DNA from 3 places in the Janthinobacterium sp. P210006 genome. Region 2 is predicted to be linked to each of the others. Evidence: predicted binding sites of a transcription regulator. Region 2 holds the regulator's gene; each other region holds the start of a gene.
The links. Region 2 encodes LexA, which represses DNA repair genes until DNA is damaged. Its sites were predicted from a motif close to ACTGTATNNNNATACAGT; they were not measured.

Region 1 (5,367 bases), on a different contig from region 2:
AGCGGGGTGCCCCTTGCGCCTCGCCGCGTTCGCGGAAGCGCACATACGCATGCATGTCGTGCTCTTCGCGCCGCACGGCCTTGGCCATGGCATGCAGGCGTGCGCCGTCCGCATCGGCCGGGGACAGCACGTCGTGCTGGCCCAGCTGCCAGCGCCAGAGCACCTGATACAAGAAGGCCCAGCGGTCATGCACATTGAAACAGGCGGCGGCCTGCAGCAGTTCCACCAGCTGGCGGGGCAGGCGCAGGATGGGGGCATCGGTACCGGCCGCGTCCGGCGTGGCGGAAAACAGGTCGCCCTCGCCGGGCCGGGACTGCCATTGCACGCATGCCGGCGGCACTTGCCGGGCGATCAATTCGCGCGCCGCCGCGCGCCACTCGTCAAACGATTGCGCCAGCCGGACGACGGCGTTCATGCTGCCTGCAGCTCCGGCCACAGAGGCATTTGCTGCGGTGCCTCCGCCATGGCGCGGCGCAGGTGTTCCGATGCCGTGGTGTCGCGCGCGGGAAAGTAGTCGGCCGTGATGATGAACGGCGCGATCTTTTTCATGCTGCAGCGCAGGCGCGACAGGTCCGCGTAGCGCACCTGCCGCACGCGGCGCAGGTCGACGATGCGCTGGGCGTTGCGCAAACCAATGCCAGGTACGCGGGCGATCATGTGCTGCGCCGCGCGGTTCAAGTCCAGCGGAAAATGTTCGCGGTGCGCCAGCGCCCAGGCCAGCTTGGGATCGATGTCGAGCGCCAGGTTGCCGCCCGTGGCGGGCAGCAGTTCGCTGGCCTGGAAACCGTAGCTGCGCAGCAAAAAGTCGGCCTGGTACAGCCGGTGTTCGCGCAGCATGGGCGGCGGCGCCAGCGGCACGCTTTTCGGGCTGTCGGGAATCGGGCTGAAGGCGGAATAGTACACGCGCTTGAGTTTATAGCTGCCGTACAAGGTCTCGGCCGTGGAGAGGATTTGCTGGTCGTCGCTGGCATCGGCGCCGACGATCATCTGCGTGCTTTGCCCGGCCGGCGCGAAACGGGGCGAGCGCGGTTCTTCCGCTTTCTCATCGAGCTTGCGGCGGATGGCACCCATGGCCAGTTTGATCGTATGCACGCTCTTTTCCGGCGCCAATTTTTGCACGCTGTCCTGCGTCGGCAGTTCGATGTTGACGCTGAGGCGGTCGGCATAGCGGCCCGCCTGCGCGACCAGGGCGGGATCGGCGTCGGGGATGGTTTTCAGGTGGATGTAGCCGCGGAACTGGTGCGCCTCGCGCAGCTCGCGCGCCACCTGCACCAGCTGCTCCATCGTGTAGTCGGCCGACTGGATGATGCCGGAACTGAGGAACAGGCCATCGATGTAGTTGCGCAGGTAAAAATCGGCCGTCAGCTTGACCACTTCGGCCACCGTAAACCGCGCGCGCGGCACGTTCGACGTGCGGCGGTTGACGCAGTACTGGCAATCGTACAGGCAGTAATTCGTCAGTAGGATCTTGAGCAGCGAGACGCAGCGCCCGTCCGGCGTATAGCTGTGGCAGATGCCCATGCCCGTGGTGGCGCCAAAGCCCTCCTTGCCGATGGAGTCGCGTTTGGGCGCGCCGCTGCTGGCGCAGGACGCATCGTACTTGGCCGCGTCGGCCAGGATTTCCAGCTTGTCCGTCAATTCCATGGCTTGCCTCGATATACTGTGTTTATATACAGTATATCAGGGAATCCGCCTTGTGCAGGCTTGACCTGATGCATGGCAGAACGTTATATATCGGTGTATATTACGGGCCTTGTTCTCTTCTCATTAAGGATACGATCATGCGCCTCACCTCCCTCGCCAAGCTCCTCGGCACCGCCCTGCTCGCCAGCGCCGCCTCGTCCGCCCTTGCCGGCGAAGTGGTCGTATCGGCCGCGGCCAGCCTGACGAATGCGTTCAAGGATGCGGCGCAAAGCTATGAGGCGCAGTATCCGGGCAGCAAGGTGTCCTTGAACTTCGCCGCCTCGGGCGTGCTGCTGCAACAGATCGTCAAGGGCGCGCCCGTGGACGTGTTTGCCTCGGCCGACCAGGAAACCATGGATGCGGCGCAAAAGCAGGGCCTGGTGCTGCCGGCCGACCGCATGGATTTCGTCAGCAACAGCCTGGTGCTGATCGTGCCGCACGATAGCAAGCTGGGCATCAAGAGCTTGAGCGACCTGACGCACAAGGGCGTGACCCGCGTGGCCATCGCCAACCCCGCCAGCGTGCCCGTCGGCCGCTACTCGGAAGGCGCGCTGAAAAAGGCGAACTTGTGGGATGCCGTGCAGCCGAAGGCCATCGGCACGCAGAACGTGCGCCAGTCGCTCGACTACGTGGCGCGCGGCGAAGTCGATGCGGGCTTTGTCTACGCCACCGACGCGGCCATCATGAAGGATAAAGTGAACGTGGTGCTGGACGTGCCGCTCGAGGCGCCCGTGCTGTACCCGATCGCCACCATCAAGGGCAGCAGCAATGGGGCCGAAGCGAAGCGCTTCGTCAGCTACCTGCAGTCGGCGCCGGCGCAAGCGATCCTAGCCAAGTACGGTTTCAAGAAGCCATAATTCAGGTACGCGCCCGCATGGATATCGCCTGGACCGCGCTGGCCCTGTCGCTCAAGGTAGCGGCGTGGGCCACGGCGCTCAATTTGTTGCTCGGCATCGGCACGGGCTATCTGCTGGCGCGCACGCGTTTTCCCGGGCGCGAGCTGCTCGACGCCCTCCTGACCCTGCCGATGGTGATGCCGCCCACCGTGCTCGGCTATTACCTGCTGGTGCTGCTGGGCCGGCGCGGCACGATGGGCATCTGGCTGCAGGATAACTTCGGCATCAACCTGATCTTTACGTGGCAGGGCGCCGTGATCGCATCCACGGTGGTCGCCTTTCCCCTCGTTTTCAAGCCCGCGCGCGCCGCCTTCGAGGCGGTCGACGGCCAGCTGGAGCAGGCGGCCCGCGTGCTGGGCATTTCTGAAATGGCCATCTTTTTCCGCGTGACCCTGCCGCTGGCCTGGCGCGGCATCCTGGCTGGCGTGCTGCTGGGCTTTGTACGCGCGCTGGGCGAGTTTGGCGCCACCCTGATGGTAGCCGGCAGCATTCCCGGCAAGACGCAGACCCTGTCCGTCGCCGTGTATGAAGCCGTGCAGGCGGGCCAGGACGATGTGGCCAATACGCTGGTCCTGATTACATCCGCCGTGTGTATCGTGGTGCTGCTGTCGGCTGGCCGCCTGGCGCCCGGGCGCATCGCTCACAAATAACGCCATGCAACTCGACCTCGACCTCCGCGCCACTTTGCGCTCCGGAAAACGCCGTTTCGACATGCAGGTGCAATGCACGTCCGGCAGCCAGCGCATCGCCCTGTATGGCCCGTCCGGCGCCGGCAAGAGCATGACCCTGAAAGCCATTGCCGGACTCTTCACGCCGGATGCGGGCCATATCCGCCTGAACGGCCGCACCCTGTTCGATTCCGCCGCCGGCATCAACCTGCCGCCGCAGCAGCGCAACGTGGCCTATCTGTTCCAGGATTACGCGCTGTTTCCGCACCTGACGGTGCGCCAGAACGTGGGCTTTGGCCTGAGCCGCGGCTGGTTCAATCCCCGCGCGCGGGAAAAGCTGGCCAAGGTCGACCATTGGCTCGATGCGTTTCACTTGCAGGAACTGGCGCACCAGTTTCCCGACGAGTTGTCCGGTGGCCAGCGCCAAAGGGTGGCGCTGGCGAGGGCACTGGTGGCCGAGCCCAGCGCGCTGCTGCTCGACGAGCCGTTTGCCGCCCTCGATCCGGCCCTGCGTGTCAAAATGCGTCTGGAACTGAGCCAGTGGCAACAGCGCCTGGACGTGCCCATGATCCTGATCACCCATGATCCGGAAGATGCGCGCATCCTGGGTGAACATGTGCTTTACTTGCGTGACGGACAAATTGACAGCATGGAAGAACATAGGGCATTGGGTGAACGCATTGGATAAATCAACGGCAGCGGAAATCGGCCTGCAAGGCTCGGTATGGATGACGGTGGGCGGCGAGCACCTGGGCGGCGTCGGCCGGGTGGAATTGCTGGGCGCCATCGCCGAGTGCGGCTCCATCACGCAGGCGGCCAAGCTTGTGAAGATGAGCTACAAGGCGGCCTGGGACGCCATCGACGCCATGAACAACCTGGCCGGCGAGCCGCTGGTCGAGCGCCTGACGGGCGGCAAGGGCGGCGGCGGCACGCGGCTGACGCCTCGGGGGCGCCAGCTGGTCGACAATTTCCGTATCATCGAGCGTGAGCATGCCCGCTATCTGCGCCAGCTGGGCAGCCAGGCGGAAGGCATCGCCGACGATCTTTTACTCATACGGAGAATGGCCATGAAAACCACGGCACGCAATCAATTCCTGGGCAAAGTTGCTGAACTAAAACAGGGCGCCGTCAACGACGAAGTGACCCTGGAATTGCCAGGCGGCCAGCACATCGTCGCCATCGTCACGCGCGACAGCAGCGAAAACCTGGGCCTGGTGCCGGGCGCGGAAGCGTTCGCGCTGATCAAGGCGTCGTCCATCATCCTCGTGGCCGACAGCGAAGGGGCGCGCTTTTCCGCCCGCAACCAGCTGGCCGGCACCGTCACGCGCGTGCAGACGGGCGCCGTCAACACGGAAGTGGTGCTGGACCTGCCCCGTGGCGGCACGATAGCCGCCATCATTACCAACCAGAGCAGCACCGACCTCGCCATCGAGCTCGGCAGCAATGTGACGGCCATCTTCAAGGCGTCCAGCGTGATCCTGGGCGTGCCGGCCTAAACCCGAAGCAAGCACTGGGGTCGTACCCTGAGGGTACGACCCCGGCCTTTATCTCTTGGGTTCAAGCGAGCTTAATCCTTCAGCCGGGACAACCAATCGGCCGCCGCCGCCAGCGCCAGTTCCAGTTCCTGCGCCGTGTGCGCCAGCAGCGCCGGCACCGCATCGAAGCGGCCCGCATCGATGGCTTCCTCGGTGGCAAACGCGGCGCGGATCAGGCGCTTGGTGCCCAGGGTGCCCACGGAACCGCGCACGCCGTGCAGGATGCGCGCCACGTCGCTGTGGCGGCCTGCCTGCAACGCCGTTTCGGCGTCGTGCACGGGCGTCATGCCCTTGTTCAGCGCGTCTTCCACCATGCGCCGCAGCACGCCGCGGCCCTTCGCATCGCGCCCCATCACGCGCATCAGGGGCGCCATGGAAAATACTTCCTCATCGGCGCCGGGCGCTGCTTCCGCCGTCTGCACTTGCGGGCGCTTGGGCAGGTGGCGCAGGATGACTTCCATCATCTCTTCCACCACCACGGGCTTGGCGATGAAATCGCTGATGCCGGCCGTCATGCAGCGCTCGCGCTCGGACGCCAGCACGCCGGCCGTCATGGCGATCACGGGCAGGTTCAACCGCAGTTCC
Region 2 (5,367 bases):
CTTGCCCATCGATGGACGGCCCGCCACGATCACCAGGTCGCCCGGCTGCAGACCGGAGGTCATGCGATCGAGGTCGATGAAACCGGTGGGCACGCCCGTGATTTCACTCTGGTTGTCGCGGCTGTACAGTTCGTCGATGCGCTCGACCACTTGCGTCAGCAGGGGCTGGATGGCGGTCCAGCCCTGGGCGCCGCGCGCGCCTTCTTCGGCGATGGCGAAGATCTTCGACTCGGCCTCGTCAAGCATCTGCTTGACTTCCTTGCCTTGCGGGCTGAAGGCCGTGCCCGAGATATCGTCGGCGACGGTGATGAGTTTGCGCAGCACGCCGCGGTCGCGCACGATCTCGGCGTAGCGCCGGATGTTCGCGGCCGATGGCGTGTTTTGCGCCATGGCGTTCAGGTAAGCGAGTCCACCCACATCATCGGCCTTGCCGAGCTGGGTCAGGGTTTCAAAAACAGTAATGACATCGGCTGGCTTGGAAGCGTTAACCATCTTGACGATTTGCTCGAAGATGATGCGATGGTCATAGCGATAGAAATCCTCCGCATGCATGAAGTCGGCGATGCGGTCATACGCTGCATTGTCGCGCAGCAGACCACCGATAACGGATTGTTCTGCTTCGATCGAGTGCGGCGGAATACGGAGGGAATCCAGTTGCGGATCAGAGGGGGCGTTCATGGCGCGAATTATACCTGCTTCGGCGTACTGGCAAAAATAAAGGGCTGAAATTGCGCGAAAAAAAGGCCACAAAAAAGCCGGGCGAACCCGGCTTTTCATAGTGCTTTACTGTACGGTAGCGCTTGCGGGCCAGGCCCGCAGACGATTACGCGTTCGCGTCTGGTACGACAGCGATAACAACTTCCACAACCACGTCGGTGTGCAGAGCAACCGAAACGTTGTGCTCGCCAACGATCTTCAGCGGGCCGGTAGGCATGCGGATTTGTGCTTTTTCAACAGCAAAACCTTGCTTGGTCAGCGCTTCAGCGATGTCGAAGTTGGTGACGGAACCGAACAGACGGCCATCGACGCCAGCTTTTTGAGCAACTTGAACGGTCAGGCCGCTCAGTTTTTCGCCTTGGGCTTGCGATGCGGCCAGTTTGGCAGCTGCAGCTTTTTCCAGTTCGGCGCGCTTGACTTCGAATTCAGCCACAGCGGTTGCCGTAGCACGACGTGCCAGGCGTTGCGGGATCAGGAAGTTACGTGCGTAACCGTCTTTGACTTTGACGACTTCGCCGAGGTTACCGACGTTTACAACTTTTTCTAACAGAATGATTTGCATAGTTCTTCTCCAGGAATATCTGACCGATTAAGCGTGGTGCAGATCGGTGTATGGCAGCAGCGCGAGGAAGCGAGCGCGCTTGATTGCGGTGTCGACTTGGCGCTGGTAGTGCGCTTTGGTACCGGTCAGGCGTGCTGGCATGATCTTGCCGTTTTCCTGGACGAAGTCTTTCAGCGTGTCGACGTCTTTGTAGTCGACTTGCTCAACGTGAGCTGCCGTGAAGCGGCAGAACTTCTTACGTTTGAACAAAGGGTTTTGCTGTTTGCGTTTTTCTTTAAGCTTGAGCTTATTTTTGTCGAACTTTTTACCGAATGCCATGTCAGGCTCCTGTATCTAAAATGCGCTAGTCGGGAATGACTGCACTAAAATCAATGATGTGAAACACCAAACTCTTGCTGTTGCGGCTCTTTCTGGCCAGGAAACCCGTGAACTGATACACCCCGCCCAAGCTTGCCTGACTGAACCGGCCTGAGATTTCGCCAGCGGCTAGCGCGGCAACATCAAACTCGGTCAAACGGGCAATCCCTGCTTCCATCTGCTGCGAACTGTGCTGCAATACTGCATTCACAATCGGCAGCCCTGCCGGGGTATAGCGCAATATTTCGCGCTCGGCAATGATGGCGGTTACTTGTAGCTGGTTCAGCGCACGATCCTGGTCAAAAATTAAGCGGCTGCGGCTGGAGCGGCTGCTGGTGCTTCGGTGCGGTGGCTTTTGGCCGCGTCTTCGCGTTGTACCGATTTCATCATCGGCGAAGGAGCTGTTTCAGCTTTCTTCATTTTAACGGTCAGGTGACGCAACACGGCATCATTGAATTTGAATGCTGTTTCCAACTCGACCAGGGTCTCGTTGTCGCATTCGATGTTCAGGCAGATGTAGTGTGCTTTAGGCAGCTTTTGGATCGAGTAAGCCATTTGACGGCGGCCCCAATCTTCCACGCGGTGAACCGAACCGCCGCGGGTGGTTACGCTGGCTTTGTAGCGTTCGATCATCGCGGGCACTTGCTCGCTTTGGTCCGGATGGACGATAAAGACTATTTCATAATGACGCATGCAAACTCCTTCAGGTCGGATTGATAATCGCCCACCCCGGCGTCAAGACGGGTGTGGGAAGGTCAGCCGAAGATTATAACCGCCTTTTGCAAACGTTTCAATCATTCCTTCCACAAGCGCCCGGAAAGCCCGTGCACCGCCCTGTTTTTGCCCCGCGAATGACTATTTCTTGCGAAATCCACCCAAAACACGGAAATCCCCTTGCATAGTGGGCGATACTGTACAAAAATACAGACTGTTCATATAGACAGCATTTTAGTATGCACCCACCGCTCATGATCAAGCTGACAGCACGACAAGAACAAATCCTGAACCTGATCAAGGACGCGATTGAAAATACGGGGTTTCCTCCCACCCGTGCCGAAATCGCCAATGAACTGGGTTTCAAGTCGGCCAATGCGGCCGAAGAGCATTTGCAGGCCCTGGCCCGCAAGGGCGCCATCGAGATTTCGCCCGGTACCTCGCGCGGCATCCGCCTGATCGGCGCCGCCGCCGAAGCGCTGCCGTCGAAAGTGCCGGCAGCACTGCTGATGTCGCTGCCCCTGATCGGCCGGGTGGCGGCCGGTTCGCCCATCCTGGCGCAGGAAAACCTGGAAGCGAGCTACAACGTGGATCCGGCCCTGTTCTCGGCCAAGCCCGACTTCCTGCTCAAGGTGCGAGGCTGGTCCATGCGCGACGCCGGCATCATGGATGGCGACTTATTGGCCGTCAAGAAGGTCGACAGCGCCAAGAATGGCCAGATCGTCGTCGCCCGCATCGGCGACGAAGTCACCGTCAAGCGCTACAAGAAGACGGGTTCCGTCATCGAACTGCTGCCGGAAAACCCCGACTTCAAGGTGATCACCGTCTCGCCGGAAGATGAGTTTGCCCTGGAAGGGCTGGCTGTCGGCCTCATGCGTAGCTGGCATTAAATCGCTGCAGGCACGGAAAGGGCCGCAACAGCATGACTGTTGCGGCCCTTTTCACATGGCGCGCGGCTGTTTAAAGGTCCAGTGCGTTTTTGAAGTCGTCGAGCAGATCGGCCTCATCTTCGATGCCCACGGAAACGCGGATCAAGGACTCGGCAATCCCCATGCTGGCGCGCCGCTCGGCACCCATCTCATAGAAAATCGTGTGGGCGACGGGAATGACCAGGGTGCGCGTGTCGCCCAGGTTACTCGCTGGAATGGCCAAATGCAGGCGATTGAGGAAATCGAAGCAGTCGATGCCATCCTTCAATTCAAAGCTGAACAGGGAACCGTAGCTGCGGAACAATTCCGTCGCCAGCGCATGCTGCGGGTGCGACGGCAAGCCCGGATAGTGCACGGCTGCCACGCGCGGGTCCGCGGCCAGCATGGTGGCCAGCGCCAGCGCGTTCGAGCAGGTGCGGTCCATGCGCAAGGCCATGGTTTCCGCGCCGACGGCGATATGGTGCGCCGCTTCCGGACCCAGCGAGGCACCGAAGTCGCGCAAGGCCTTGGCGCGGATCTGCGCGATGCCCCACTGCGCCGGCGCCGCCTTTTTATAGTTTTCAAAGATGTTCGGGTACTGCGTCCAGTCGAACACGCCCGTATCCGTCAAGCTGCCGCCCAGCGCATTGCCGTGACCGCCGATGGATTTCGTCAAGGCGTTCACCACTAGGCCCGCGCCCACGGCTTTCGGGCGGAACAGATATGGCGTCGTCATGGTGTTGTCGACGATGTACAGGATGCCCTTTTCGCGGCACAAGTCGCCGATTTTTTTCAGGTCGGCGATCTGCGTGCGGGGATTGGCGATGGTTTCGACAAACACGATGCGCGTGGCCGGCGTGATGGCGGCCGCCACATGGGCCACGTCGGTGGCGTCGACGAACGACACGGCGATGCCCTGCCCCGTCACCGTTTGCCACAGGCTGTTGGTATTACCAAACAAAAAGGCCGACGACACGACATGGTCGCCCGCGCGCAGCAACGATTGCACCACGGCGCCGATGGCGCCCATGCCCGTGGCGAAGCACAGGGTCGCCACGCCGTCTTCCATCTTGTTGACCTTGTCTTCCAGCGCGGACACGGTCGGATTGCCCTGGCGGCCATAGCGGAAGCCTGGCTCCTTGCCCTGGAACACGGAAGCGAGCTGGCGCGCATCGGCGTAGCCGAAGGCAACGGAAGTGTGCACGGGCTTGTGCAGCGAGCCATGTTCGATGCCCTTGCGGCGGTCGTTATGCAAGATGGTGGTGGTGAAGCCGTAGGTTTTATTGGTGGTCATGGTGGAAGTTCCAAATGCTCGCCTTGCCGCTTAACCCAAGGCAAGTGCTGGGGCCGCACCGGAAAGTGCGCCCCCGAAAAAATGCCCGGCATCGGCCGGGCAGGTTACTTATGCTTCTGTCGTTGCCAGGTTCAGGTTCAGCTGGGAACGGGGCGTATCTTCGGGCGCTGCCGCCTTCGGATGGTGGCGCGCATATTCCAGGCGGTCCAGGTACTCCTGCGACACGTCGCCCGTCACATACACGCCGTCGAAGCACGACGCCTCGAAGTTGGTCAGGGCCGGGTTGACGTCGGCGATCGCCTGCTTGAGCGCGCCGATATCCTGGTACACCAGGTAGTCGGCCGTGATTTCGCGGCACACTTCTTCCGTCGTGCGGCCGTAGGCGATCAGTTCGTCGCGCGTCGGCATGTCGATGCCATACACGTTCGGGAAGATCACCGGTGGCGCAGCCGAAGCGAAGATGACTTTCGTCGCGCCCGCTTCACGCGCCATCTGCACGATTTCACGGCTGGTGGTGCCGCGCACGATGGAATCGTCGACCAGCAGCACGACCTTGTCCTTGAATTCGGACGGGATCGCGTTGAGCTTCTGGCGCACGGATTTCTTGCGCGCCGCCTGGCCCGGCATGATGAAGGTACGGCCGATGTAGCGGTTCTTGATGAAGCCTTCGCGGTACTCGATGTTCAGCGCCATGGCCAGCTGGATGGCGGCCGGACGCGAGGAATCGGGAATCGGCATGACCACGTCGATATGCACGCCAGGCAATTCGGCGCGGATCTTTTCGGCCAGGTATTCGCCCATTTTCAGGCGCGTGG
Region 3 (5,367 bases), on a different contig from region 2:
AAAGCGCAAAAATGTTCAAGTGCGGGGAGGATGATGCCTTTTCCAGCGCATTTGTGGCCCGGAAATGGGAAAAGCCCTTCGGTTCAGAGAACCAAAGGGCTTTTCTTTTATTGGCGGAGCGGACGGGACTCGAACCCGCGACCCCCGACGTGACAGGCCGGTATTCTAACCAACTGAACTACCACTCCAAGCTCGTATGATCTGTATTGCTGATCCATGAAGCACTGGACAGTTTTCTGATTTGGTGGGTGCTGAGAGGCTCGAACTCCCGACCTACGCCTTGTAAGGGCGCCGCTCTACCAACTGAGCTAAGCACCCATTGCTTGTCTCAGAAAACCATCCCGACGTTTGTCACCACGTCTGGAAGAGGCGCTATTATAGGACGACGGAAATCCTTGTGCAAGCGCTTTTTTCACATTATTCAGTGATATTCCATTGCGACAGCATCCACGCCATATTGAACGCATTTTCGGCGATCGCGTTATAGCGGCCCGATGCGCCGCCGTGGCCGGCGCCCATATTCGTTTTCAGCAGCAAGGGATTGCCATCCGTTTTATACGCGCGCAGCTTGGCCACGTACTTGGCCGGTTCCCAGTACATGACCTGGCTGTCGTTGAGGCCTGTCGTCACCAGCATCGCTGGATAATTCTTGCGCGCAATGTTGTCGTAGGGCGAGTAGCTGAGCATGTAGTCGTAGGCCGCCTTCTGGTTCGGGTCGCCCCATTCCAGGTACTCGCCCGTCGTCAGGGGCAGGCTGGCGTCCATCATGGTGTTCATCACGTCGACGAACGGCACGGCCGCGTGCACGGCATGGAACAGCTCGGGGCGCATGTTGACGACGGCGCCCATCAGCAGGCCGCCCGCGCTGCCACCCTGGATGATGAGGCGGTTCGGGCTCGTCCATTTTTCGCGCACCAGGTAGTCGGCGCTGTCGATGAAGTCATTGAAGGTGTTTTTCTTCTTCATCAGCATGCCGTCTTCATGCCACGCTTCGCCCATGTCCGTGCCGCCGCGGATATGCGCCTGCGCATAGATGACGCCCCGCTCCAGCAGGCTGATGCGGGACAGGCCAAAGCTCGCTTCCGTCGAGATGCCATACGAACCGTAGGAATACAGCAGCAGCGGCGCTGAACCGTCGAGCTTGACGCCTTTCTTGTAGACGATCCACAGCGGCACTTGCACGCCATCGCGCGCCGTCACCCACAGGCGCTGCGTCGTGTAGCGGCTGCCGTCGTAGCCGCCCACGATGGCTTGCTGCTTCAGTACCGTGCGCTTGCCGTCCTGCATGCTGACGTCGATGACGGTGGGCGGCGTGACGGGCGACTGGTAAGACATGCGAAATTGCGTAGCGGAAAATTCCGGCGTATCGGCCGCCGTGGCCAGGTAGACTGGATCGTCGAACTGCACGGTTTTCCAGTTCTTGTGGGCGAAATCGTAGATGCGCGCGCGGTTCAGGGCGCGCGTCTTTTCCATCACCACCAGGTAGCCCTGGAAGGCGTCGATGGATTTAATGACGGTATCCTTGTCGTGCGGCACCAGCGTGGTCCAGTTTTTTGGCTGCGGCGCAGACAGCGGCGCGCTGACGACGCGGAAGTTCTTCGCTCCCTTGTTGGTGACGATATACAACTGGCCGTCGCGGTGTTCGATGCCATAGCGGTGGCCTTTCTCGCGCGGCAGCACGCTGTGGAAGCTGCCGTTCGGTGTGCTGGTCGGCAGCAGCAGCACTTCGCTGGTATCGGTGCTGCCGGAAGTGAGCACGAAGAAGCGCCGGTCGCGCGTGCGCTCCACCCCGATGGAAAACTGCTCCACCGGTTCGTGGTAGACCTGTTGCGGCGTGCCGCCCAAGGGCAGGCGGAACAAGCGGTCCGAGCGCTTGGTGGTGGCGTCTTCCTGCGTCAGCATCAGGGTGGCATTGTCCGCCGCCCAGGCCAGCGAGGTGACTCGCGGCATGCTGTCGGTCAGCAATTTACCCGTCTTCAAATCCTTGACGTGCAGCTCGTACTGGCGAAAGCCCGTCGTGTCGGTGGTGTAGGCCAGCAACTGCTCGTTCGGGCTGATGGCAAACGCGCGCACGGCAAAGAATTTCTGGCCTTCGGCCAACTGGTTCTGGTCCAGCAGGATTTCCTCGGGCGCCTGCGCATCATAGGCGCCGCCGGCGCCGACGGGGCGGCGGCAATTGAGCGGATACTGCTTGCCCGCTTCCGTGCGCGTGTAATAGTAGAAATTGCCCAGGCGCGCAGGCACGGACAAGTCCACTTCCTGCATGCGGCCCTTGATCTCCGCATACACCTTGTCGGCCAGCGGCTGGATCGGGGCCGTGACGGCGGCCGTGTAGGCGTTTTCCGCATTCAGGTAATCGATCACGGCAGGATCGGTCTTCTTTTGCAGCCAGCGGTAGTCGTCCGTGACGACGGTGCCGTGGCGCGTTTCCTGCCAGGCTGTCTTGGCGGCCACCGGTGCGGTGGCGAGGGGGGCGTCGGCGGCCAGCGCGGATGGCGCCAGCGTGGACAGCAGCAGGGCCGGCACGATGGATGAGCAGGCGGCCAGGCGGCGCAAGGCGTGATGTGCTGTAGACAAGGCAACTCCTTTAAATAGTTGTGTCAGGATTGTAATCTTGCCATTGGGAAAAGCAACCGCTGATCGCCGCCATCGGGTCCCGTGCGGTTCAACTTGCATCCCGGCCCATTTCCGGTAATACTGTATGCATGCACAGTATCTTGCCGCGTATAGGCAAGCCGATCCGCCGCGAGGTGTTTTTTGATTCCATCTGCCCCTACACTTGCCGAAGCACCCGCCGTGCGCCGCTGGATCGCCCACCTGGACATGGATGCCTTCTTTGCTTCCGTGGAATTGCTGAAATATCCGGAATTGCGGGGCGAAGCCGTCGTCATCGGCGGCGGGCGCCTGCAGCAGCCCCTGCTGCAAGCCGACGGCACGCGGCAGTTTGCGCGCATGCGCGACTACGTGGGGCGCGGCGTCGTCACCACGTCCACCTATGCGGCGCGCGCGTTCGGCGTGTTTTCCGCCATGGGCATCATGAAGGCGGCCAAGCTGGCGCCCGACAGCATCCTGCTGCCCGCCGATTTCGAGGCGTACCGCGAATATTCGGCCCGCTTCAAGCAAGCCGTGGCCCATCTGTGTCCCATCATCCAGAACGTGGGCATCGATGAAATCTATATCGACCTGACGGAACACGGCGAGCAGGCGCCGGCCATGGCGGCGCGCCTGAAGGCGGCCGTCTTCGAGGCGACGGGTTTGTCGTGCTCGATCGGCCTGGCGCCCAATAAATTGCTGGCGAAAATCTGTTCCGACCTGGAAAAACCCGACGGCTTGACCCTATTGCAGCCCGAGGATATCGCAACGCGCGTGTGGCCCTTGCCAGCGAAAAAGATCAACGGCATCGGGCCGAAAGCCACGGCCAAGCTGGAAGCGCTGGGCATAGTCACCATCGGCCAGCTGGCGCAAGCCGACATGGCCATGCTGCGCACGCAGTTCGGCGACCTGTACACGGGCTGGCTGCACCAGGCGGCGCTGGGCATCGACGAGCGGCCCGTGCAGACGAGCCGGGAAACCAAGTCCGTCAGCCGCGAAACGACGTTCGAGCGCGACTTGCAGGTGGTGCGCGACCGCGCCACCCTGTCGGAAAAGCTGGAAAGCCTGTGCACGCGCGTGGCGGGCGATCTGGATAAACAGTCGCTGGCGGGGCGCACGGTGGGCGTCAAGCTGCGCTTCGAGGATTTCAGCACCGTCACGCGCGACATTACCTTGCCCAGCGCCACGGCGGACGCGGCCGCCATCCTGCGCGCCAGCCGCGATTGCCTGCGGCGCGTGCCCTTTGAAAAGAAAATCCGCCTGCTGGGCGTGCGTATCTCGACCTTGTCCGATCCGGCCGTCGCGACGCGGCAGGCGCCGGCCCAGGCGGAGCTGTTTCCCGCCCTGTAGCGGTATTCCCCACGCATCAACAACACCGCGCCAGTCCGCGCTTTTGACGGCATTCCCGTGTTGAAAGTGTAGAATGGCGTTCCCCTGGCACTACTGAAACAAACGGAAGACAAAAACTATGTGGTTCAAGAATCTTCAGATTTACCGCCTGCCCGCACCATGGGCTTATACGCCAGAACAACTGGAAGAGGCCTTGTCCTCGAACAAATTTACGCCGGCGACCAGCATGGATCTGATGCGCCAGGGCTGGGATACGCCACGCCCGAACGGCGGCCTGGTCCACGTGGTCAACAAGCAGATGCTGATCTTGCTGGGCACGGAAAAGAAATTGCTGCCAGCGACCGTCATCAACCAGGTGGCCAAGGCCCGTGCCGCCGAGATGGAGGAAGCGCAAGGCTTTGCGCCTGGCAAGAAAGCCATGAAAGAATTGAAGGAACGCGTGGCCGACGAGCTGCTGCCGCGCGCCTTCAGCATCCGCAGCAACGTCTGGACGTGGATCGACCCCGTCAATGGCTGGCTGGTGGTCGATGCCGCCAGCCCGGCGAAAGCCGATGAAGTCATCAAGCTGCTGTTGAAAGCCGTGGATAAATTGCCGCTGGAAAGCCTGCGCGTGCAGCGCTCGCCCGTGGCGGTGATGACGGAATGGCTGCAGGCCGACGACGCGCCTGCCGGCTTCACGGTGGACATGGACACGGAATTGCGCGCCACGGGCGAAAGCAAGGCCACCGTGCGCTACGTGCGCCACACCCTGGAAGCGGACGACGTGCGCCGCCACATCGCGGCCGGCAAGCAGTGCACGCGCCTGGCCATGACGTGGAACGACAAGATCTCGTTCGTGCTGACGGAGTCCCTGGCCATCAAGAGCGTCAAGCCGCTGGACGTGATCAAGGAAACGGAATCGAGCACGAAGAACGACGAAGAGCGTTTCGACGGCGACGTGATGCTGATGACGGGCGAGCTGAGCAAGCTGATGGCCGACGTGGTCGAAGCGCTGGGCGGCGAAGCGACGGCGTAAGCACGTCATGCGGTAACAAGAAAAGGAGCTGCGGCTCCTTTTTTTTCGCCTGCATAATGCGAGGAAGAGCGATGCGAGGAAGATAAAAAAAGCGCCTTGCACGGTGAAGTGCAAGGCGCTTTTCAGACAAGCTAATTTAGGACGTCAAATTAGAACTTGTAGTTGCCGGTGATGTAGAACGAACGCATCATTGGATCGGCGTAGCGTGGGTCGAAACCGATCTGGTGGCCCGACGAAGAGCGCAGCGACAGCGGTGGTGCACGGTCGAACAGGTTTTTGATACCTGCGCGGATCGTGGTTTGCTTGTCAAAGGCGAAACGTGCTTGCCAGTCGAACGTGGTGTACGACGGAACTTGCAGGCGGAAGCCCTTCTCTTCTTTTTTGGCTGCCACGTCGTACACGGTAGCGGC

Region 1: the regulator LexA is predicted to act here: its motif matches at 1,660-1,677, upstream of VPH41_RS23040 (putative DNA modification/repair radical SAM protein).
Region 3: the regulator LexA is predicted to act here: its motif matches at 2,697-2,714, upstream of dinB (DNA polymerase IV).

What each region holds. Positions count from the first base shown of each region.
Region 1 is NZ_JAZARD010000004.1:728,391-733,757, forward strand. It holds gene VPH41_RS23035 (UdgX family uracil-DNA binding protein) at 1-415, opposite strand, end outside; gene VPH41_RS23040 (putative DNA modification/repair radical SAM protein) at 412-1,644, opposite strand; gene modA (molybdate ABC transporter substrate-binding protein) at 1,782-2,540, shown strand; gene modB (molybdate ABC transporter permease subunit) at 2,558-3,229, shown strand; gene VPH41_RS23055 (sulfate/molybdate ABC transporter ATP-binding protein) at 3,234-3,935, shown strand; gene VPH41_RS23060 (TOBE domain-containing protein) at 3,976-4,743, shown strand; gene VPH41_RS23065 (response regulator) at 4,815-5,367, opposite strand, start outside.
Region 2 is NZ_JAZARD010000001.1:1,302,419-1,307,785, reverse strand. It holds gene VPH41_RS05855 (replicative DNA helicase) at 1-678, opposite strand, end outside; gene rplI (50S ribosomal protein L9) at 824-1,279, opposite strand; gene rpsR (30S ribosomal protein S18) at 1,307-1,597, opposite strand; gene priB (primosomal replication protein N) at 1,623-1,922, opposite strand; gene rpsF (30S ribosomal protein S6) at 1,943-2,329, opposite strand; gene lexA (transcriptional repressor LexA) at 2,605-3,240, shown strand; gene VPH41_RS05825 (cystathionine gamma-synthase family protein) at 3,311-4,552, opposite strand; gene purF (amidophosphoribosyltransferase) at 4,661-5,367, opposite strand, start outside.
Region 3 is NZ_JAZARD010000007.1:124,035-129,401, forward strand. It holds tRNA gene VPH41_RS27215 (tRNA-Asp) at 112-188, opposite strand; tRNA gene VPH41_RS27220 (tRNA-Val) at 243-318, opposite strand; gene VPH41_RS27225 (S9 family peptidase) at 418-2,577, opposite strand; gene dinB (DNA polymerase IV) at 2,758-3,942, shown strand; gene VPH41_RS27235 (recombination-associated protein RdgC) at 4,061-4,957, shown strand; gene VPH41_RS27240 (TonB-dependent receptor) at 5,107-5,367, opposite strand, start outside.